4 regions of the Paenibacillus sp. OAS669 genome follow, and region 1 is predicted to be linked to each of the others. Evidence: riboswitches for the same ligand, from Rfam matches in the RefSeq annotation. Region 1 holds a riboswitch; each other region holds the start of a gene.
The links. Region 1 has a riboswitch for cobalamin ahead of GGC63_RS04750 (ABC transporter substrate-binding protein). Riboswitches for the same ligand answer to the same signal wherever they lie in the genome.
Positions count from the first base shown of each region.

Region 2: it holds a riboswitch for cobalamin, as region 1 does, so the genes downstream of both, GGC63_RS05715 (energy-coupling factor ABC transporter permease) here and GGC63_RS04750 (ABC transporter substrate-binding protein) in region 1, are expected to answer to the same signal.
Region 3: it holds a riboswitch for cobalamin, as region 1 does, so the genes downstream of both, cobJ (precorrin-3B C(17)-methyltransferase) here and GGC63_RS04750 (ABC transporter substrate-binding protein) in region 1, are expected to answer to the same signal.
Region 4: it holds a riboswitch for cobalamin, as region 1 does, so the genes downstream of both, nrdI (class Ib ribonucleoside-diphosphate reductase assembly flavoprotein NrdI) here and GGC63_RS04750 (ABC transporter substrate-binding protein) in region 1, are expected to answer to the same signal.

Region 1 is NZ_JADBDR010000001.1:1,171,464-1,177,262, reverse strand. Features, by position in the region: gene GGC63_RS04770 (Lrp/AsnC family transcriptional regulator) at 1-182, shown strand, start outside; gene GGC63_RS04765 (aminotransferase class I/II-fold pyridoxal phosphate-dependent enzyme) at 196-1,386, shown strand; gene GGC63_RS04760 (aspartyl-phosphate phosphatase Spo0E family protein) at 1,510-1,776, shown strand; gene GGC63_RS04755 (hypothetical protein) at 1,909-2,451, shown strand; cobalamin riboswitch at 2,496-2,695, shown strand; gene GGC63_RS04750 (ABC transporter substrate-binding protein) at 2,884-3,912, shown strand; gene GGC63_RS04745 (FecCD family ABC transporter permease) at 3,914-4,951, shown strand; gene GGC63_RS04740 (ABC transporter ATP-binding protein) at 4,994-5,799, shown strand, end outside.
Region 2 is NZ_JADBDR010000002.1:64,543-70,341, reverse strand. Features, by position in the region: gene cbiQ (cobalt ECF transporter T component CbiQ) at 1-699, opposite strand, end outside; gene GGC63_RS05720 (energy-coupling factor ABC transporter substrate-binding protein) at 692-976, opposite strand; gene GGC63_RS05715 (energy-coupling factor ABC transporter permease) at 973-1,740, opposite strand; cobalamin riboswitch at 1,880-2,068, opposite strand; gene GGC63_RS05710 (thioredoxin domain-containing protein) at 2,181-4,256, opposite strand; gene GGC63_RS05705 (ABC transporter substrate-binding protein) at 4,786-5,799, shown strand, end outside.
Region 3 is NZ_JADBDR010000009.1:10,017-15,815, reverse strand. Features, by position in the region: gene GGC63_RS19895 (metallophosphoesterase) at 1-746, opposite strand, end outside; gene GGC63_RS19890 (hypothetical protein) at 1,019-1,165, shown strand; gene GGC63_RS19885 (NAD-dependent epimerase/dehydratase family protein) at 1,574-2,602, shown strand; gene GGC63_RS19880 (hypothetical protein) at 2,768-2,962, shown strand; gene GGC63_RS19875 (helix-turn-helix domain-containing protein) at 2,973-3,356, opposite strand; cobalamin riboswitch at 3,590-3,816, shown strand; gene cobJ (precorrin-3B C(17)-methyltransferase) at 4,039-5,799, shown strand, end outside.
Region 4 is NZ_JADBDR010000004.1:103,880-109,678, forward strand. Features, by position in the region: gene nrdE (class 1b ribonucleoside-diphosphate reductase subunit alpha) at 1-1,604, opposite strand, end outside; gene nrdI (class Ib ribonucleoside-diphosphate reductase assembly flavoprotein NrdI) at 1,591-1,950, opposite strand; cobalamin riboswitch at 2,090-2,297, opposite strand; gene metE (5-methyltetrahydropteroyltriglutamate--homocysteine S-methyltransferase) at 2,665-4,956, opposite strand; gene GGC63_RS10965 (hypothetical protein) at 5,212-5,799, opposite strand, start outside.

The DNA.
Region 1 (5,799 bases):
ATTTGCTGGTAGAGATCGAAGGGAAAACGCTGAAGGAAGTCGCTTCTTTCGTATCCAATAAGCTGTCGCCGATAGACCGCGTTTTATCGACCAAAACACATTTCATACTTAAAAAATATAAGCAGGACGGTATCACCTTTGAAGATCATGAGGATGACCGCCGTATGTTAATCTCCCCGTGAAGGATGATGAGTGATGATCAAACAACATGAGCCTTCTACAAAGTCGATGTCGGGTTATTTGGCTCCCTTGGTGAGAGAAATCCCTCCATCAGGGATCCGCAAATTTTTTGATCTGGTCAGCGCCAGCAAGGATATCATTTCCCTTGGTGTCGGCGAGCCGGATTTTTGCACGCCTTGGCACGTGCGTGAAGCCTGCGTGTATTCCCTTGAACGCGGCAATACGAAGTATACGCCGAATGCTGGAATGCCGGAGCTAAGGGAAGCGATCGCCGAGTATTTGTACGATTCGTTCCATGTGCCGTACGAGCCTTCTGACGAAATCCTGGTTACGGTGGGCGGCAGTGAAGCCATTGACTTGGCCTTGCGTGCCTTGATCGTCCCGGGGGATGAAGTGCTTGTTCCGGAGCCTTGCTATATCTCCTATTCTCCGATTACGAAGATCGGCGGGGGGATTCCTGTCGGGATCGAGACATTCGCGAAGGATAATTTCAAGCTGACTCCCGAGGCCTTGAAGGCGAGCATTACACCTAAGTCTAAAGTACTGATTCTGTGCTATCCGAGCAACCCGACGGGCGGCATCATGACGTACGAGGATTGGCTCCCGATTGCAAAAATTGTTGAGGAAAACGACCTTATTGTCATTTCCGACGAAATCTATGCAGAATTGACTTACGAACAGAAGCATGTCAGCTTCGCTTCCTTGCCGGGCATGAAGGACCGCACCATCCTGGTCAGCGGCTTCTCCAAAGCCTTCGCGATGACCGGCTGGAGGATGGGCTATGCTTGCGGACATAGGGATCTAATTTCAGCGATGCTCAAAATTCACCAATACACCGTCATGTGCGCACCTGCTATGGGGCAAGTCGCAGCTCTCGAGGCTTTGAAAAACGGTATGGATGAAAAGGATCGCATGGTAGAGTCCTATAACCAACGGCGCCGGCTCGTCGTTCAGGGCTTCCGGGACATCGGGCTCGAGTGCCATGAGCCGCAGGGAGCGTTCTATGCCTTCCCTTCGATTGCTTCTACAGGGCTAAGCTCGGAGGAGTTTGCCCAGCGTTTGCTCCTTGAAGCGAAGGTCGCTGCGGTGCCGGGATATGTGTTCGGCTTGGGCGGAGAAGGCTTCGTGCGCTGCTCCTATGCGACTTCCGTCAATCAATTGCTGGAAGCGATCGAAAGGATCGGAAATTTTATACGTAAATTATAGTTTCGACAAAAGTAGTCATTTCCATCTCCGACAAAAACTGTTATCTTTAATAGTATAGAAGTTTCATATCCTTTGGGGTTATGGGACTTCCGAATCTAAAGATATGCCAGGGGGGGATGAAGAATGGCTTTTCCGGAATATCAGCTTAGGCATTACCCGCAAATCGGTTGGATTCGAGAGAATAATCAGCAAGCCAAGTGGTTTTTTGGGAAAAAGAAGCGGTCATCTTCTGACGTATCTTTGGAAGAAGAGATTTATAGGTTGCGCCAGGAGCTCGAACGACTGGTTCAGAGCGAGCAATGCTTGACCTCACCGGAAGTTGTGAAGATCAGCATGATCCTGGACAAAAAGATAAATGAGTATATGAATCGAAATAAGAGGAGCCGGTAACGGTTCCTTTTTTTACATTTCAGCCTGCGGCCTTCTCCTTTTTTTATCTCTAGTTTTGAAAGAAACGAGACATTTATGATATGATTGGGGGTAACAGCAATCCAAGAAAGCGCATCTATAAGGAGAGGGAACATGAAAGGGAAATTCATGCTCATCATCATGCTGCTGCTGGTGCTAGCCGGCTGCGGCGGGGGACCCAAGGCTGATGTATTGATTTTTATGACAGGCCCCAATGGAATTCCGAACGAGGTGGGAGATAAGCTGCAGGCTGCGCTGCAAACGAAGCTTGGCGAAGCTCCGACCGTAAAGATTCAGACCACGCCGATGTTTTCTATGGATAAATTGGTTGTAGAAATTGCGGCGGGAGATAACAGTATTATTATTGTGCCGACGGAGCAGTTTAAAACGATAGGCCAGCAGGGCGGATATGTCAGTCTGGATGATGTGGCGAAGCAGGAGGATTTTCCCGGAGGCGTGCTGGAGCTCCCGGTAGATTCCAAGGATAAGAATGCAGCGCCCAAGAAAGAGAAGCATTTGTACGGTATTCCTTTGGAACAAACCAAATGGTTTACAGAGCTTAATTTGAATGGCAAAGATTTGGTAGCCTTCATTCCGGCCAATGCCAAAAATCTGGAAAAAGGCTTGCAGGTGATGAAGGTCATCGCGCAAAAATAGACCTAATGGACGTTCCTGCTGCATAGGCAGGTCTGACTTTAATTTCATAGAGTTACCGACTAGGTGCCTGTCTGCTTAACAAGCCGGCAGGTTAAAAGGGAAGCCGGTGTGAATCCGGAGCGGTCCCGCCACTGTATTTTGGAGGGAGAGTCTCATATTGCCACTGTTCTGAACCGGAATGGGAAGGCGAGGCCTCCGTACAACTCCATAAGCCAGGAAACCTGCCTAATCGGGAATAGACCGGGCCTTTCGAGGAAAAAGGAGCGTCGTTTGCACGCGCTGTCGTTCAGAATAACGGACAGCGTCTGCAATCGCATGCCCTCTGCTTCCTAATTGCAGCGATCAGGATCAGAGGGTTTTTGACGTGCATGCAAACCGGGACATGGAACAGGAACGATACAATGGGATGGAAGGACAAAGGGAGGTACCACAATGTGGAGTGAAATGAAACGAAGCGGCAGAAAAAAATGGCTGGCGGCCGTATTGGGCCTGGCGCTTGTGTTCAGCGCAGCCGGCTGCGCGCCGAAGGAGACGAAGCCCTCGGGGACGGCAGATTTGAAGGAGCCGGCTAAAGCGAGCAGCGGAGAACAGACAAGCCCTCCAGCCGCGAACGCAAAGGCTACAGTATATCCGTTGAAAGTGAAGGATGCAACAGGCAAGGAGTTTACCTTTGAAAAGGCGCCGGCCAAGATTGTGTCGGTGTCTCCCAGCGAGACGGAGACTCTGTTCGCTCTAGGCTTGGGCGACAAAGTCGTCGGCGTATCCGACTTTTGCGATTATCCGGAGGAAGCGAAGAAGAAGCCTAAGATGGGCAGCATCGTGAAGCCGAATGAGGAAGCGCTGATTGCGGCTAACGCGGATGTCGTGCTGTCGGGCGTATCGCTCAAAACAGCAGCCGTCGAGCAGCTGAGGGGCTTGAATGTAAATGTGTTTAAGGTAGAGCCCAAGACGATTGACGACGTCATGAACAATATTTTGAAATTCGGACAAATTTTTGACAAGCAGGAGCAGGCGGAGAAGCTGGTGGCTTCTATGAAGGCGGAGCGTCAGAAGGTTACGGATGCCGTCAAGGATCTGAAGCCGGAGCAAAAGAAAAGGGTGCTCATGGAATTTTCTCCTGGCTGGACGGTAGGGAAGGGAGAATTCATGGATGAGCTGATCACCTTGGCTGGCGGTATTAATGTCTCTTCCGACATTACCGGGTACGCGAAGCTGAATGAAGAAAAGGTGATCGCGGATAATCCTCAAGTGATTCTGTACCCGAAAAATCTGATCGATGAAAATTCCAAGAAGTCCATGGATCAAATCATTAGAGAGCGGACCAGCTGGGCTAATGTCGATGCGATCAAAAACAACAAGCTGGCGGGGTTGGATAAGGACTCGATCAGCCGTCCGGGACCGCGGATTACAGCAGCGCTGGTAGATGTAGCCAAAGGCATTTATCCGGAATTGGTGAAATAAAATGAAGCGGAAGCTAATGGCATGGGGAGGAGCGGGGGTGCTGCTCCTTCTTCTTTCCGTGACGATCAGTTTATCCATCGGTACGGTTCATGTGCCGCTCCTGCATGTATGGGGCATTCTGGCGCATCATCTGCCCGGAATCGGAGGCTCGGTTCCAGTAGATTGGCAGCCGGCCTCCGAGCAGATTATTTGGCGCGTCCGGCTGCCCCGCGTACTGCTGGGGGTGCTGGTCGGCGCCTCCTTGGGTATTGCGGGAGCGGCCTTCCAGGGAGTGCTGCGCAATCCGCTGGCAGATCCCTATACGCTGGGGGTTTCTTCGGGCGCCTCGGTCGGCGCTGCTTTCCTGATCTTGTTCGGGCTGCAGTTTGCCCTACTGGGCTCGGCAACCGTTCCGGTTGTCGCATTCATTACAGGAGCGCTATCCTTGATTACTGTGATTATTATCGCAAGAACGGGCGGCAAGATACGGATGGAAGCCCTGATTTTATCCGGGGTCGTCATGCAGGCCTTTCTCGGGGCCTTCGTCTCGTTTATGGTCGCGATGTCCAAGCAGGTTATTAATGAAATTGTGTTTTGGCTGATGGGCAGCCTGGCGCTTCGGGGCTGGATGTATTCGCTTGTGCTGCTGCCCTACTTGGCGATCGGCGTCATGATCCTGTTCGGCTATGGAAGAGCGATGAATTTATTCGCTTTGGGCGAGCAGCAGGCGGCCTATCTGGGTATAAGGGTCGAGCGAACGAAGCTTATTGTGCTGGCGGCTGCAACGCTGATTACGGCAGCGGCCGTGTCGGTCTCCGGGGTCGTCGGCTTTGTCGGCCTGATTGTGCCGCATTTGCTGCGGCTGATCGTTGGGCCGGACTATCGGCTGCTGCTGCCTCTTTCCCTTATCGGGGGAGCAATCTACGTACTGTGGGCGGATACGCTTGCCCGTACGGTCCTGAGTCCGACGGAAATTCCGCTCGGAGTGGTAACCGCGTTCATGGGGGCTCCGTTTTTTGCCTATTTGTTAAAAAGAAGCAAGCGATTGTCGAACGAATAATTTACGATGCCAAGATGTTGAAGGGAAGGGGGGCGGCAGGAAATGAACAGTGAGGAAGCTCATGCAGATGAGAAAGTTATTGCCGTGGAGGGTGTGGGATTAGCGTATTCCTCGAGGCAGGTGCTCGATAAGGTGAGCTTTTCCGTATCCTCGGGCGAATGCTTCGGCATCATCGGTCCGAACGGCAGCGGCAAGTCGACGCTGCTGAAGCTGATCTCCGGCGTCGAGAAACCTTCTGCTGGCCGGGTCCTTCTGAACGGTAAAGAGGCGTGCGAATACCCGCGCAAGCAGCTGGCCCGATGGGCGGCCGTGCTCCAGCAGGATGCCCTTCCCCCGCTTGGTTTTACCGTCCGCGAGGTCATTGCGATGGGCCGCTATCCGTTTCAAAACTGGCTCGGCGATGAAGCCGGGGCTGTGGACTCGGAGCGGCTAATCGATGACATCCTTGAGCGGCTGGAGCTGCGACCGCTGGAGCACCGCAGCATCGACGCCTTGAGCGGCGGCGAACGGCAGCGCGTCGCGCTCGGTAAGGTTATGGCGCAGCAGCCGAAGCTTCTGCTGCTGGACGAGCCGACCACGTATCTGGATATTGGCTATCAGGTCCAGATGATGGATTGGATTCGCTCCTGGCAGCAGGAATCGGGTCTTACCGTTATCGCCGTGCTGCACGAATTGAATTTGGCCGCGCAATATTGCGGCAGGCTGTTATTGCTGCAAAACGGCCGTATAGCAGGGATCGGCGAACCGGAGGAGGTTCTCCGAAGCGAGCTGCTGGAGCGGGTATACCGTACACAGCCGATCGTGCTTAAGCATCCGGTTACCGGTGTACCGCAAATTCTTTTGCAGAG
Region 2 (5,799 bases), on a different contig from region 1:
AGGGGCCATTCGAATCTCTTCGGTGAAGCCCCGGGATACCATTCCGTTCGCCAGCCCTTGATAGCGCTGCATGGTTTTGGCAAACATCCGGGCGATTAGCAGTGCTGTGTCCCTCAGCCTTCCTGTGAAGCCCTGCTGCCCTCCTCTGGCCCGTTGAGCGGTATACATGTCATGAGCCGTATCCAGAAGAAGAAACAAGAAGCGATAAGTGATCAGCATCAATTCGAGCACCAGAGAAGGCACCCGCAGCTTTTTCATGACCTGGAACAGCTCCGGCATGGGAGTAGTCAGAATCAACAGCATGGATGCGGCTACGCAAGCCATAATTCGGCACAGCAGCTTCACCGTCAGCTCTACGCCCGACGGATTCAAACTCAGAGACCAATGAGAATAAGCGAGCAGCGTCAGGCCTTCTGCCCGGAACTGCCCTTGTTCAAACGAATGAATTTCCAACAATAAAGCGGGCAAGCTTGCTGCAAACAATAGAAGCGAACTGAACAGAAGTGAACTATATAACCTGAGCGGAACCTTGGCATAACCCGCAATCCAAGCCGAGATCCAGATGAACATCAACAGCTGAACAACAGGATGAGACAGATAGGACAGCAGGAGCAAAAGAGCAGCGAAACCGCTTTTCCACATGGGAGAAACGGCTCGCAGCTTATTGCTATAAGAAATGACGTCGATTTGTTTAATCATGGTTACGCTTGGTCGCTCTTCCTTTGAATAAACCGATCGTGTATCCGATAAATCCGGCTCCCAGGGCGGCCTGCAGGGCAAACAGCATGCTTTCCGTTTCCGGAGGAGGCTCTATGAAGGAAGAGAACCAAGGTTCGTAGGACGGATGGAGCGATTTGATCACTTCCTCGGCCGCATCATCCGCGCCTCCGAAATCCCCTTTGACAAGCAGCAATGGTAAAGCGGCCAATAAGACTACGGCAGCCAGTATCTGCATATTTTTCGAGCTGGTTTTCATGATTCGCGGGCTCCTTTCATTTTGCGTTGAAGCAGGGACAATTCATTCGGGCTGTAAGCTTGAAGCCAGTTCCAGATCAATACCGTCAGAAGGCCTTCACTGATAGCCAGAGGGATTTGGGTAATGGCAAAAATACCACCGAATTTCACGAAGGAAGCCGCGATACCCCCCTGCTCCGCCGGGAATGCCAGCGCCAGCTGCAAGGAAGTGACTACATAGGTAGATAAATCTGCCAAAGCCGCTGCTATGAAAATGGACCATTTTTGTTTCCCTGTCGCCTGCATCATCCATCTATAGACAAAATACCCTACGACCGGTCCGGCCACAGCCATCGAAAAAGCGTTGGCTCCCAGCGTCGTTAAACCGCCATGCGCCAAAAGCAAGGCTTGAAACAGCAATACAATGGAGCCTAATACGCTCATCGGCAGAGGGCCGAACATCACGGCTCCTAGACCGGTTCCGGTCGGATGCGAGCTGCTGCCTGTGACCGAAGGGATCTTCAGTGCAGATAATACGAAGGTAAATGCTCCGGCCAAGCCCAGCATAATTTTGAGCTCAGGGGTTTCTTTCGTAATACGGATTAAAGCTCTCAGGCCAAGAATAAAGAAAGGAATGAAGACGACCCACCAAAATACAGCCCAGCCGAGCGGCAAAAAGCCCTCCATAATATGCATGGCATACGCCGATTGCGGCTCATTGACCATCAGGTACAAGACGAACCCTAACACCAGCAGCAGGCTGCTGCCCCATTTTCTTCTACTCATCCGATACATCCTCCATCATTAATGTGATGAAACAAAAAGACCTATCCAGCAGGATAGGTCACGGGTACGTGTGAAAATACGACAACACCTCTAATGTTTGCCGATTCATTCTCGTACACCTCTCCTTTCCGCGAAGGGATCTGGGTGCATACCATCAGGTAGGTCTCCTGGCTTACGGATCTTCGCTTCCTTCGCCTTCCCCGGTCGTTACACCGAGTGACATGATGAAAGATACTCCCCGTTTACAGTGGCGGGACCGCTCGGGATTTGCACCCGATTCCCTGTTACCCTTTGTCTTCACAAAGGCACCTAATGGATATTCATGCTCCAATAATATTAGTACAGCTATTCCATATTCGTGGCATGTCGTCAAATTCCTTCTTGGAATACAAAAAACCTCCTTGATAAAAAAAGGAGGCTTTCCGTTAAGGAGATAGTTCTTATGAAGAATGCAGCACTTCTTCCAGCTCTTCCAAATCTGTAATCGGGGAATGACATGCAAAATTCTCGCAAGCATACGCCGTCGGCCTGCCGCCGATTGCCTGTTTGTCCTGAACTACAGGAAGGAATTGACGAACCTTCTCGCCCTCTTCCCCCGGCGGTACCAAGAATACGGAGGAATGGGGTCTGAAGCCTTGGCGCACCGCGGCAAGCATCTCCTTGGTTGTCCCGGATTCGGGATCCCCGGCAATGACAATCTCGCTGGAAGGACTGTACGCATAATCCAGAGCGATCAGAAGCATCGAATGTCCTGTCGGATACCGTTCAACCGAGCCTGCGAAGGCTTGCAATTGCCTCTCGGCAATCTGCGACAGCCTGGCGTCATAGGTCAGCTTGGACAGCTTCAAGAAATTCATGGCAGCTACCGCATTGCCGGAAGGCAGCGCACCGTCGTAAATCTCCTTGTTCCGGGAAAACAGCTGCTCGCTGTCGCTTCCGTAGAAGAATAAACCGCCCTGTTCCTCATCCCAGAATAATTCGATCATCTGTCCATTAAGCTCGACAGCCAGCTGCAAATATTCGAGCTCAAAAGACGCTTCATACAGCTCGATTAGTCCCCATACCAGGAACGCATAGTCATCCAGGTATGCGGCGAACGCCGCTTCTCCGTCCCTGTATCTGGCAAGCAGCCTTCCATCCGGACGCCTTAATCGGGAGACAATAAAGCGAGCCGCACTGGAGGCCGCCTCCAGATATTCCGACCGTTCCAGCACTTTATAGCCTCTGGACAAGGCCATGATCATAAGTCCGTTCCAGGAGGTCAGTACTTTATCGTCCTTACCCGGATGTACGCGCTGCTCACGGTATGCAAACAAGGTTTGTCGGCATCTCCCGATGGTTTCAGATAATAGATCGGGATCCAATCCTTTGAGCCGGGCATAATTATCCACATCATGCTGGATCAAGTTAGGAATGCTCCGGCCTTCAAAATTGCCTTCCTTGGTAATATCATAAAGGTCGCTATAAAGCTTGCCGTCCTCGGGGCCTAATACTTTCAGAATCTCATCCTGTTCCCATATGTAGAACTTCCCCTCGTGCCCTTCCGAGTCGGCATCCTCCGCAGAGTAGAAGCCGCCTGCCTGGTCGGTCATATCCCTAAGCACATAAGCGAATATCTCTTCGGACGTACGGGAATATTTCGCCTTACCAGTCAGTTGATAGGCTTCCAGGTAGGTCCAGGCCAGCAGCGCGTTATCATAGAGCATTTTCTCAAAATGCGGCACCAGCCACTTCTCGTCTACAGAGTATCTCGCAAATCCGAAGCCGACATGATCGTACATACCGCCCCGATGCATTGCATCTAACGTCTTCTCTACCATCTGCAGTGCAAGCTCTTTGCCGGTGCGATGGTAATACCGCATAAGAAACGAGAGATTATGCGAGGTAGGGAACTTGGGTTTATCGCCAAAACCGCCATACGTGGAGTCAAATAGCTCCTCATACTGGGCATACGCCTGATCCAGCGTGCGCTCCGAGATCTCGCCCTTCAGGTTCGATAGCATCCGCTGCTCCACTTCCGTCACAATCTGATCGCTGGTCTCGATCACCCGCTCCCGGTCTTCCTTCCACTTCCCCGCGAGCCGCGGCAAAATATCCATCATTCCGTGACGCCCGTAGCGACGGTTTTTGGGATAATACGTCCCGGCAAAAAACGGCTTTTTCTCCGGCGTCATCACAATCGTCAGCGGCCATCCGCCCTGCCCGGTCATCGCTTGACAGACAGTCATGTAGAGATGATCCACATCGGGTCTTTCTTCACGATCCACCTTGACCGATATGTAATGCTCATTAAGAATAGCCGCGACTTCCTCGTCCTCGAACGATTCGTGCGCCATGACGTGGCACCAATGGCAGGTTGAATACCCGATGGATAAGAAGATGGGCTTGTTCTCACGCTTGGCGATTTCGAAAGCTTCCTCTGACCAAGGGAACCAGTCTACCGGGTTGTTCGCATGCTGAAGCAGGTATGGCGACTTTTCCTTGGCTAATCTATTGGGTTTGCTGTTCGTTGTCATGGAACATCACCTCCTTGTTGCTGGAATATTTTTGTTATTGATTCCAGTTTAGCATACCACCTTGAAAAGAAAAAACCTCCACAGGGGAAGGGGAACAGGGGTTTGACTGCAGCAAGTACAGTAATTTTTCTTTGTCTGCCTGATGAATTTCAATCCCAAGCCCTGCAAGGGCAGCAGCTTATTCAAGACCCTCCCAAGATGTAATAGCCTCCTTCCGCATTCATCGTTATGGGTATATTTTGGACTTGCTGTCCGTTAGGTGCATTGCAACATCAAGTGGTTCCCCCTATGTTTCTCCCCCCCTTTATTAGGCAAAAAGCGCATGAAACAAAGATGCAAGAAATAACCCATAGTTTAAAAAATACCCCTAATGATTTGTAATTTGTTCCATATTAAAGTTAGAAAAAGTTACAGTAAGTGGTTGTATGTCCAACTAATTTTCGGGAGGTGAACTGGCAGGAGTCCTGTGATCCCATAAATCGAAAATGAAAGGAGTTTTGTCATGTATAGCAGGAGGCTTTCCCTACCTTTGTTGATCGGTCTTACCATCGCTGTCCTGGCGGGCTGCAAGGATGTTCCGGCGGTTTCCGAACTAAGCCCACAAACGAACAAAATATCCGAATCCGCGGATAATGAACTGTTTATTTTTACAGGTGATCAATTGTTTAACAAACGCTACACCAAGGAAGAAAACTTTGACAAGCTTATTGGACAGTTTATTCGAAAGCGCTTTCCCGAGATCAAGATTAAGCATGTTCAATGGGATAATCCGGGCAGGCGGTACGAGGATTTGATTGCGGCGGGAACAATCCCTGACATTATCCTGGAGGATGCCCGGCGGAACACGTACCGGTCGATCCGCAAGAACAATCTAGAATGGGATATGACCGAGCTGGTCAAGAAATACAATTTCGACACCGGCAAATTGGATCCGGCCTGGCTCCGTCAATCGGTCAATTCGTCGGACGGAAAGCTGTATTCTCTACCCTTTGAAGGTAGCGATTATTTGCTTTATTACAACAAGGATATCTTTGATAAATTCGGGGTGGATTATCCCAAACCGGGGATGACGTATGACGAGATCTATGAATTGGCGAAGAAGCTGACTCGTCAGGAAGGTGAAATAACTTATAAAGGCTTTCAGCAGCACCCTGCCTACTACATGACCTATAACCAGCTTTCCGAGCCCGCGCTGGATCCAGAGGAAGATAAGGCTTCCATGGTCTCGGACAAATGGGTAAAGATGGTAGACAATCTCAGGCGGTTTTACGATATTCCCGGCAACCAGTTCACTACGGTGAAGGACTTTCCTCAGGGCCATATGGCTATGGCGGTGGATGTCGAAGAGAGCCTCGTAGGCTGGATGCAGACTAAGGATTTGAATTTCGACGTCACTTCCGTTCCTGTGTTCGCGGAGGCGCCTGAAGCTAAATACCAGCCCTATTCGGTAGGTGCTTTTATTACAAATCAATCCAAAAAGAAGGATCTTGCCTTCCAGGTTATTGCTTATCTTCTTTCGGAAGAAGTTCAAATCGAACGCGCC
Region 3 (5,799 bases), on a different contig from region 1:
ACCTCGCTTCGCACCAGGAAGCGAAGGTTGATGCCGGTCTGGCCAATGCCTTTGGAAATATAGTAAGTCCCGTAAGAATTCCTGTGCAGTCCCTTGTAAATGCCCTGCGCAGGCAGCTCGCCCATTGGCCGCAGCTTATAGAAGCAGGGGATGGCGAATTGTTTGCCGTGAAGATGTCCCGCCATTAAGTAATCGTAGCTTTCGCGGATGCTCAGAACCACATTGGGATCGTGTGTGATGATGACCCGCGGTACCTGAGTATCGGTCATGCGGAACGCTTGGAGGATGTTGCTTTTTCCGGTGTGATAATCATCGATGCCGATCAGCTGAAATCCGGGCAAACGGACCGACTCATTGCGCAGCAAGTGGATGCCCCGGTAGCGGAGGAGACGGATAAGACGGATGACCTTGCGCTGCTGGTAATCGTGATTACCGAGGACGGCGAAGGTGGGAATAGGATGCTTCTCTAGCATCTGCAGATAGCTGTCCAGTTTAAGCAGGTGAGATTCCAATTCGGTGAAATCGCCTGTAATGACTATGTAGTCGGGCTTAAGCCGAGTGATGTGCTTCGATAAGACCGATGGGGAAATGCGCAGCCGCTCCACATGGAGGTCGCTGATTTGAAGTATGGACAGATTAAGGCCGATAGGGTTACGGATTTGCTCTACCTTTAGCCACTGGGTCGGCAAAACGAATAAGGCATACACAAGTGCGAGCAGGATGATGAAGGCAGCGGCATACAGCACAATGATTTTCCCCCTCTGGAGCCGATATGATTCATGGTACACTAAATCTTATTAAAAGTGTATGTCCAATAAAAGTCGTACATGCTAGTGCACTTTCACTGATGGTGAACAAAAGTCATCCAAAAATTTAATAAAGTAAACATTTTTTTATGGAATTCGACACAATCTCCTTTGACAAGATACATTACGTATCATACAGTGAATAAAGAGACCACATACTGTGATAGAGAAATTCATGTAAATATACGGAATAAGAGAAGGAGTGCAATAGAATGAGCAGCAGCAACAAGCAGCAGGAGAAGAAGAATGTAGATGTGTTGAGAATCTTGGCGCAGTTGAACATTGATGCGAGCAAGCTTGCATTGTTCGGTCCTCATGGACCCGATACGCTGCCCCCGACTCCTGGTTCTTCCTGCTAGTAAGCCCCTGTAGATGACTAAAATTACCTCTTTGGTTTACATAAAACTCCCGTTATCCTCCCGCACAGATCAGCTTCCAAGTGAATAAAAAGCCGCCCAAGAAGAGCTTGTGTTCTGATCGGACCTAGTCATGATGTCCCTTGGAGAACCGGGATGTGAGCTCCTGTTCTTTGCTCGGGAGCGGAGGATTATGGCACAATCCGTCTTTCCTACTAAAATTGCCGGCGGCACCTAATTTCGCTTAACTTTTCTGGGACCTCTTGACTGGAGGCCTTTTTTTGTTTATATTGATACAAAATGTATCAATATTCGACGGGTCAAGCGCATCATGCGCTTAAAGATATAGGACTTTGGGAAAGCACCCGAACGAACGCTTAAACACAATATCGAATCGGTGGAGGGATAAGGATGAAAGTACTAATTACAGGCGGAGCCGGCTTTATAGGGTCCCATACGGTGGACTGTGCCATTCAGGCAGGGCTGGATGTAGTAGTAGTCGACAATATGAGCACAGGGAAGGAAGCGAATCTGCATCCGGCATGCAAGCTGTATCGAATGGATGTTGCCAGCACGGAATTAAGAAATATTTTTGAGCTGGAGCAGCCGGATTACTGTATCCATCTGGCGGAGAAAACCGATTTGAACGAAGCGATGGTCGTTCGGGGGCTGAGTCCCAATTTGCGCGGATTGATCTATTTGCTGGATCTGTGCAAGGAATTTTCGATCAAGAAGCTGGTCTACGGATCCTCTGCTGAGGTCTACGGTTCTTACGAGCCTAAGCCGATTGACGAAGCCGCTCCATGCGCTCCGGTCTCCTGCACAGGAATGTCCAAGCTGGCTCCCGAGGAATACATTAAGCTGTACGGCGCGTTGTATGGACTTAACTACACGATTTTAAGGTATGCGAACGTGTATGGCTGCCGGCAAAAAAGGTATGGAAGCGGGGGCGTAATCTCGGCCTTTCTGGAAACCTTCGTCAACGGCGAGAAAGCCATCATTCAAGGGAAAGGCCTTCAGACCCGGGATTTCGTCTATGTATCCGATGTGGCTTCCGCCAACGTTCAAGCCCTGTCCTTGTCCAACAGCGATACCTACAACATAGGCACGGGAACGGCTACGTCCATTCTGGAATTGTTCGAGCTGATGAATGAGATGACGAATCAAAAAGTAAAGCCCGTATTCGTAACGGCGCGTCCGGAGGACCATCTGCATGTCTGCGTTTCCTGGGACAAAGCGGCCAAGGGCTGGGGATGGAGTCCCAGGATCCAGCTGCGGGAGGGCTTGACCCAGCTTATGGGGGATTTTATGTACCAAAGGCTTATGGATAAAATCAATGGAGTTCAGGAAACGGCCCCCGAGCCTGTGGCAGCCAGTATGCTGATTCGCCGTATGGCCGTGAAGAAATCGGCCCGCAGGCTGAAAACTTCCTCTTTATAAGCCGTTAAACCGCGTTGATAAAGATTTATTTAGAATAGCTTATTCGACAAAATGATCGGTGTTTTTAACGAAAACCCTCCCAGTATGCGACACCTTTTTTTGAACATCTCCGATATAATACTAGACATTGAAAGTCTATGAGACGAGATGGAGTGTGGGTTGCAAATGGAAGAGAACAAGAAAACGGTGGATATCGACACCGTCCTGAATCAACTCGGTATCCCCAGAGACAAGTACGATCAATGGCTGGCTCTTCAAGAAGCCGTGAAAGAACCGATCAAGCCTCAATACAAAGGCCTCGATAAACCGTTATTTTCATATATGTACAAGGAACTAGGCATGATGGAGTACAGCAAGTAGCCGTACCTCATCATGGCTTATTTTTGTCGGCAGGGAGAGAACGCTCGGACCGAATGAAAGCGATGAAGCTTTTGGACTCCTCCAGTGTGAGTTCTCTTCCGTCAATAGTCAGAATGAATTTGTCCAGAATAGCTTCGTCCGAAAGCTCAAGATAGCTGATAAATTCCTCCGTGCCGTCCGCAAAGCTTCCGGGATGATCCGTGCGGCCCATCAAATAGTCTATCGATACGCCGAATATATCGGCAATTTTTTGAATGGTTTCGTAATCCGGCTCTCTTCTATTATTTTCATAATGAGAAAGGGCGGAACGGGTAATTCCTACTTTATAGGCAAGCTCTTCCTGGGTCATGTACCCTTTGCTCCGCAGTTTGGCTATTCGCTGCCCGTATTTCATAGAGCATCCTTCCACCTTTGCTGTTGTAAATCGGCTGACCTTCCTCATTCCAGCTCTTCTGTATAGTCGGCTATATTGTTCGTAAGCTATCGTTTTGTTTCAATGGGTATGCTGTAAAAAATAAGAACTTCGGCCCATACCTCCCGGGGCATCGAACGGCTTGTCGTTAGCGGAGGGAGGGCGCGCAGTTATAGACAAAGCTTCGCTTCGGGTGATATGATGACTCTGGACAATCAAATACGGATGAATTAGGTGCCGAATGAAATCATGCCTCATTTGGCTTAAAAGGGAAGCCCGGTGCAAAGCCGGCACGGTCCCGCCACTGTGAAGAGTGCCTTTCCATAAGAAAGGCTTGTTATGCCGATGTTGTTGCCACTGGAGCGCCATAGAGCGCGTCTGGGAAGGGAATCGGATGACGAAGCTCGAAGTCAGGAGACCTGCCTAATTTCAAAACACTGTTGACCTACGAGGATAGGGAGGTGTTAGAGATCGGCTTACTTATGGAATGGTAATGGCATATCGGATACAGTGTCATTGGAATTCTTGAGAACGCGGGCTGCAAGAGCATTTCTAACACTTTCTGTAGGAATGCTCTTTTTTGTGCTGCATAAAAGTAAGGAAGACATGTTCGAGAGGCAACCATCATGATGTATTTATATAGGAAGGAAAGGATGTGCGGCGAATGGCGGGAAAACTGCTTATCATCGGCTTCGGACCGGGAAGCTTCGAGCATATTACGAAACGGGCGCGGGAGGCCATTGAAGAAAGTGAAGTTATCATCGGCTATAACACGTACGTGGATCTTATCCGTGGACTTCTCACCGATCAGGAGATTGTACGGACGGGGATGACGGAGGAAGTGAGCCGGGCTCAGGAGGCCGTTCGGCAAGCGGAGGCCGGGAAAAAGGTAGCGGTTATCTCGAGCGGCGATGCCGGTGTATACGGGATGGCCGGACTGGTGTACGAGGTGCTGATGGAAAAAGGCTGGAGGCGGGACGGCGGCGTGGAAGTCGAGATAATCCCCGGCATATCGGCGATTAACTCTTCCGCCTCGCTGCTTGGGGCCCCGGTCATGCACGATGCCTGCACGATAAGCTTAAGCGATCATCTGACGCCGTGGGAGCTGATTGCCCGGCGCGTCGAGGCGGCGGCCCAGGCGGACTTCGTCATTGCGCTGTACAACCCCCGCAGCGGCAGACGAACCCGGCAAATTGTGGAGACGCAGCGCATATTGCTGAAATACCGCTCGCCGGAGACGCCGGTCGGCATCGTGAAGAGTGCCTACCGGGACCGTCAGCATGTGGTGCTGACAACTTTGCGCGATATGCTCGATCATGAGATCGGGATGCTGACGACGGTCATTATCGGCAATGCGTCGACGACGGTCTACGACGGTCTGATGATCACCCCGCGCGGTTATCAGCGCAAGTATACGCTCGGCGCCGATGTACAGCCGCTTAAGCCGCACCAGCGGCTGCAGGAAGCGGCGGAGCCTTGGGCGCTGCGGCAGTGGGACGAGGCAGTGGCGGTCGATGCGGATGACGAGGATTGGGCTTGGGAAGGCGAAGGCCAAGTGGAAAGCGGCCTGGAAGCCGTGGCCCGCACCGTAAGGGAGACGGCTCCTGCAAGCTCCGCCGGCGGCGGAAGCACGGGCGGAGCGGTGCTGGCTGCCAGCGCGGTCAGCGTGGCTGAGCGCGAGGAGCGGAGCAGCGGCCCCGGTACCGACTCGCCGCTAATGCTGGCGATGGAGGCGCTGCGCCTGTCCGATCTCAGCCGAGGCGTGGTCACGGAGCCGGGCAGCACGCCTGCCTCGGCGGGATTGTTCCGCCAGCAAGCGATCTTCGAGCTTGCGGTAAGTCCGGGCGTCGCCGAGAAGCGTTTTACCGCCAGACAGATGCTTGCGCTGGCTGAGGTCGTTGGCGAGACGGGGACGATGGAGTACACGCCCCATCACCAAATGATTATCCGGGTTCCGACATCGAATCCCGATGACATTACGACGAAGCTGCGGCAGGAAGGCTTCCTGCTGGCGCCGATCGGCGATGTAGCGCAGCTTAAAGCTTGCGACTTTTGCAATGCGGAGAAGGCGGATGCGATTCCGTACGCCGAGGAGCTGCAGAAGCGGATCGGCGGCTTGAGCGTGCCGAAGGAGCTGCGCATCGGCTTGAACGGGTGCGGAATGGCTTGTTATGGGGCGGTGCACGAGGATATCGGCATCGTATACCGGAAGGAGAAATTCGATTTGTTCCTGGGCGGCAAGACAGTCGGGCGCAATGCGCATCCGGGACAGCCGGTCGCCGAGGGGATTGAGCCGGATCAACTGGTAGACATGATCGAACGGATTGTACAGCGGTATATTTCGGATGGTCATCCGAATGAGCGATTCCATAAATATTTTAAAAGAGTAAAGGAAGTAGAAGGCTATCGTCACCAAGAGGTGCCG
Region 4 (5,799 bases), on a different contig from region 1:
CTTGTAACGGGTCTGTAGTCCGTTTCCAAATAGCGGTCGAAGTAAGTGCCGTTCGCATAGTCGGATTGCTCGAAGCCTGCAAACGTAACGCCGCGCTCTTTGGCAATCTCCATGCTTCTTTCCAACGAGTAATAGTTCATCATCATAAAGAAAGCACGAACGAAATCTTTGGCTTCTTCGCTTTCATAAGCAATTTTATTTTTGGCCAAGTAGCCGTGAAGGTTCATTGCTCCAAGTCCGACCGAATGCATCTCTTGATTCGCTTTGGCAACGCCAGGGGCATTGGCGACGGTCGTCATATCGCTGACCGCTGTCAGTGCGGTAATCCCTTCCTTAACGGATTCCTTCACTTTATTCAGCTCCATCACGTTGGCAATGTTCAAGGAAGCAAGGTTGCAGCTGATATCGCGGCGGATTCTATCCGGCTGGCCGTAATCGTTGATTTCCGATGTCTCCTGCAGCTGGAAAATTTCCGTGCAGAGGTTCGACATTTTTATCGCGCCCAGCTGCTTCAGTGGGTGTACGCGATTGGCATTGGTTTTGTTCATAATGTAAGGATAGCCTGATTCCAGCTGAATCATGGAGATCTTGATCATCATATCGCGTGCGCTCATCACGACTTTCTTACGCACACGATCATTAGCCAGTAATTCATCATACATAGCATCAAGATCCATATCATCCAAATGGGTTCCATACGCTTTATAAACGGAATAAGGAGCAAACACGTGCAGAGGCTTGTTTTCTTCCGCCAGCTGATAGAACTTGTTAGGGATGATCAAACCGATCGATAAAGTCTTGAGGCGTGTTTTTTCATCGGCATTGATCTTCTTGCTGTCCAGCAGTTCCATAATATCCCATCCGAAAATGTTGTAATAAGCAGCTCCCGACCCTCTGCGCTGCCCCATTTGATCGGCATAGGAGAAGGCATCCTCCATCAATTTGAGCACCGGCATAATGCCTTTTGCCGCACCTTCTACATCCTTAATCGGTTCTCCGCGGCCGCGTAATTTGGATAAATTGACCGCCACTCCTCCGCCGATTTTGGAAAGCTGCATGCAAGTGCCGAGAACATAGTTAATCGAATTCAGGGAATCGTCCATTTCCAGCAAAAAGCACGAAACCATTTCCCCACGACGGCTCTTGCCTGCATTCAGAAATGTCGGAGTCGCCGGCTGCACTCGTTGGTCCATCATGGCCGTAGTCAGCGTTCTAGCCGTATTCATATCTCCACGAGCCAGATGCAGCGCTACAATCGCCACTCTATCCGGGTAATGCTCCAAGTACATCGTGCGGTCATTGCTCTTCACTGCGTAATCCGTATAAAACTTGGATGCCGCCATGTAGGAAGGAAATTCGAAGCGATAGTTATGTGCGATTTCGTAAATTTCCTCAACGTCAGCCGGTGAATACTGCTGATATACATCCTCGTAATAGTCGTTATCGATCATATAGCGCACTTTCGCACTCGTATCCGCGAATTGTACGCTTTTGCTATGTACTTCCTCCATAAACGCCTTTACGGCTTCCTTATCCTTTTCCAATTGAAAAAAGCCGTCCGTATCTCTTTGCAGCAACAAATTGTTCAATTCAATATGCAGCAACCAAACGCACCTCCTGTTTAAACCGCTCTACATCCTGCTTCGTTCCTGAAAGCTCAAACTTGCTTACTACCGGTACTTTATATAATTTCGCGATAAGATCGGCGCTTCGGGCAAAGCCTTCTCCCCAATTCCGATTACCGCTAGCTGAAACTCCCATGAGATTCGCATGATTCTTTTGAAGAAAGGACATCACTTTCTGAGGCACTTGACCGAAGCCCGTAGTATAGGTGATTAGAACGAACGGTTCGTTCACCGTCATCATTTCCTCTATTTGAACCACTCGCATATTCAGCTTTTCGACAAAACGGCGAACATTTCCCGTCTTGGAGTCATAAGCGATCAACATGCATTTCTTCCCCTTCCTTAGTCCCTCGCGGAGCAGGCATAAAAAAGCGCGTTCGGCTAACAGGGCCGAATGCGCTGAAACGAGCATGCAAATGTACATACTTCATTAAAGACGTAACGGACACCTTCCTGTTCTCCGCAGGCCGTGTCAATGATCAGGCAGGTCTCCTGGCTAGAGAATCATCATGATCGATCCGCCTTCCCAGCTTGTTTGGTTCCTAAGCCAGTGGCATACAAGACCGATCCTCCTCTCTTACAGTGGCGGGACCGCGCCGGCTTCTCACCGGACTTCCCTATTAAGCTTTCTCGTTCTATTGAACGAAAAGCACCTGTCACAACAATATATAGTTGGCAATAAATAATCTATATCAATATATGGTATTTGTCAATGGATAGGATGGCCCTTGTTTTAGTATTTTTATAGACTTCAGCCTATAGCTGACAGTCATTTTCATGCATATAAAATGCCGCTGAGACTTGCTGCAGCAAGCCTTTTGTCGATGACAAAAAAGACCCGGCGCATGCTGCGCAGGTCCTAATCATCCGAAAAATTAGTTATTTAGTCCTGGGTACAAAGAAAATTGAACTGCTATATCTTTCACATTCCGCGAAACGAATACCGCTTTTCACCATCGGCTTGAACAGATCCAATAGAATTGCCTTTCTATTCACCGTAACGTCTGTCTCTGTCTTATTATGGAGTATACCCTGCCACTTAGTTTGTCACGGACTGCTCGTATTTGGCACGAGCCGTCTTAGTCGCCTCCACCATATTGCGCAGAGAAGCAACCGTTTCTTCAAGACCGCGTGTCTTCAGACCGCAATCCGGATTGATCCAGAACAATTTGGGATCTAACACACGCAATGCACGTTCTATCATTCCTGTCATTTCCTCTACGCTCGGAATACGCGGACTATGAATGTCATACACACCCAAGCCGATTCCCAGCTTGTAAGTGTTCAACTCGAAGCTGTGGATTAATTCGCCGTGGCTGCGGGATGTCTCGATGGAAATAACGTCCGCGTCCATCGCTTCAATGGAATCTATCATGTCATGGAACTCACAGTAGCACATATGGGTATGGATCTGCGTTGTTTTTTGAACTGTGCAGGTGGCAATGCGAAAAGCTTTGACAGCCCATGCAAGATAATCTGCCTGCTCCGACTCTTTAAGCGGTAAACCCTCGCGTACTGCCGGCTCATCCACCTGAATCATGCCAATGCCTGCCTTCTCCAACGCTTCTACTTCTTGTCTGAGAGCATAAGCCAATTGGTAGGCAATCTGCTCGCGCGGGATATCCTCACGGACAAACGACCAGTTCATGATGGTGATAGGTCCTGTCAGCATTCCTTTTACAGGATGGCTCGTCTTGGACTGGGCGTACTTGGTTTCTTCAACGGTCATTTCACCAATGAACGCTACATCTCCGTAGATCACCGGCGGCTTGACGCAGCGGGAACCGTAGGATTGTACCCATCCATTTTGGGTAAATGCAAATCCCGCGAGCTTTTCACCAAAAAACTCCACCATGTCGGTTCTCTCAAACTCACCGTGTACAAGCACGTCGATGCCGATTTCTTCCTGGATCTTGATCCAGGTATCGATTTGCTCCCGGATAAATTCAGCATACTGCTTGTCGTTCCATTCCCCTTTACGCCATAATTGACGGGCTTTACGCACCTCAGCGGACTGCGGGAAGCTGCCGATGGTTGTCGTCGGAAATAGCGGCAATTGCCATTTCGCCTGCTGAGCTGCATAGCGTTCTGCAAACGGAGCGGAACGTACTGGTTCTTGAGAGCTGACAGCTGCAACGACGGTCTGAATCTCGCTGCGGTTTCGATCAGCGGATTGCTGAAGCGCTTGAATCGTACGATCATATTGCTCCAATTCTCCTTGAACTGCTTCCTTTGAGGAGAAAGCTTTGGTCAATAGGACGAGCTCATTCAATTTTTCATCGGCAAACGCGAGAGCACCTTTCAATTCGGAGGTGAGCTTCGTTTCCCGCTCTACGGTTACCGGTACGTGAAGCAGGCTGCACGAAGATTGAACAATCAAGCAGTCAGCAGGTACTGCCCTCGCAAGCTCTTTCAACAACTCCAGCTTTCCGGTTAACGAGGCCTTCCAAATACCGCGGCCATCAATGACTCCCGCACCCAAAACCTTGTCCTGCGGGAAGCCAATTGTTTGAATGGACTTCAGATTTCCGTCGTATCCATGAACGAAATCAAGGCCTATTCCTTTAACTGGCAGCTTGACGATATCACTGTACCGTTCTACTGATTCAAAGTACGTTTGCAGCATAAGATTCAAGCCGGGTACTGCTGCGGCAAAAGTTTCATAAATATGCTTCAATCGCTGTACGTCCTCATCGGATAGCTTGGTTACAAGAATCGGTTCATCCACCTGCACCCATTGAACGCCTTCCGCCGCAAGCTCCTGAAGCAACTGCACATAGAGCGGCAGCAGCTTATCCAGCCAGGCCTCCGTTTCCGATGCGGCGTAACCTTTGGAAAGCTTCAAGAAGGTCAACGGCCCAACAATAACCGGTTTTCCTTCAATACCAAGCTTCTCCTTTGCTTCACGATAAGCTTCAAGAGGCTTATTCTCCGTAAGCACCGGTGACGCTCCTGAAAGCTCAGGTACAATATAATGATAATTCGTATTGAACCATTTGGTCATTTCACTTGCGGCGGCACCCTCAGTCCCGCGGGCTACCCCGTAATATACGGACAAAGGAACGGCTCCGCCTGTATACGAGAACCGGCTCGGAATAATGCCGAACATCGCTGCCGTGTCCAGAATATGATCGTAATAGCTGAAGTCATTGACAGGAATGAGGTCAATTCCTTTCTCCTGCTGCTTGCGCAAATGACCCAAACGAATATTCTGCAGCTGACTGCGAAAATCTTGTTCTTCCAAACAGCCTGACCAGAACGCTTCCAGAGCCTTCTTCCATTCCCTATCAGCACCAATACGCGGATAGCCTAATACGCTGCTTTTTACCATGTGAAAAACTCCTCTACAATTTGGTTATAAAGAAATTTACCACAGATTGGTTGCTATAAAGTAATTGGATTATACTATATCTAGTTATAGCCGCAGGCTATACCGCATAAGTTGGGCTATCGTTTGCTTCAAGGCTTCGATATATATAAGCGGCTCCCAGTTGATGACGAGCAACGGATTTGTTCTTTATACTCGTCAGATGAACGATGCCTATACAATAGCGTTCCTTTGCATCTACCGCTTGTTTTTCCCAGTTCATTTGGGCAGTACCCATTTGGCTCCTTGCCATGTATGGATGTAGTACCATGTCTCCCCGTTCGGAGACAACCACGATCTCGAGGCAATAACCGTCTGAGGAGCAAAGTTCATGACACCGTTCATGGTCTCCTCATCCGCATAAGGAATATCGAACGCAATGGATGATTCATTAAGCTCCAGACTTTCGCCGCTAAGCTTCACGCCAAGCTTGGCATCCTCGTCATAATCACCCGTAATCCGTGAGGCAATTTCTTTGGATGGATTGACCCATTGTCCTTTTCCATCATTGTCAATGACAAAGTACCAATGATCGATCTTCCCAATGGCATGTACGGTTTGCGGAGATTGTTCAATTGACTTGGCATAATAAAATGACGGTGTCTGGTAGTAATGGAATGGGACTGGGATACTCTGCTGAAGGTCAACCGGAGTCACTTCAACCCCTAGTCCATAGCTTTTATCCGCTTGAATCCAACGGAGTCCTTGGGCCGTTTCTATCTGGTACCATACCGATGGTGGGGCCATCCGTGAGTATTCCGTATACTTTGCTTTTGGTTTCAACACTTGGGGTGCAAGCTTTGGCTC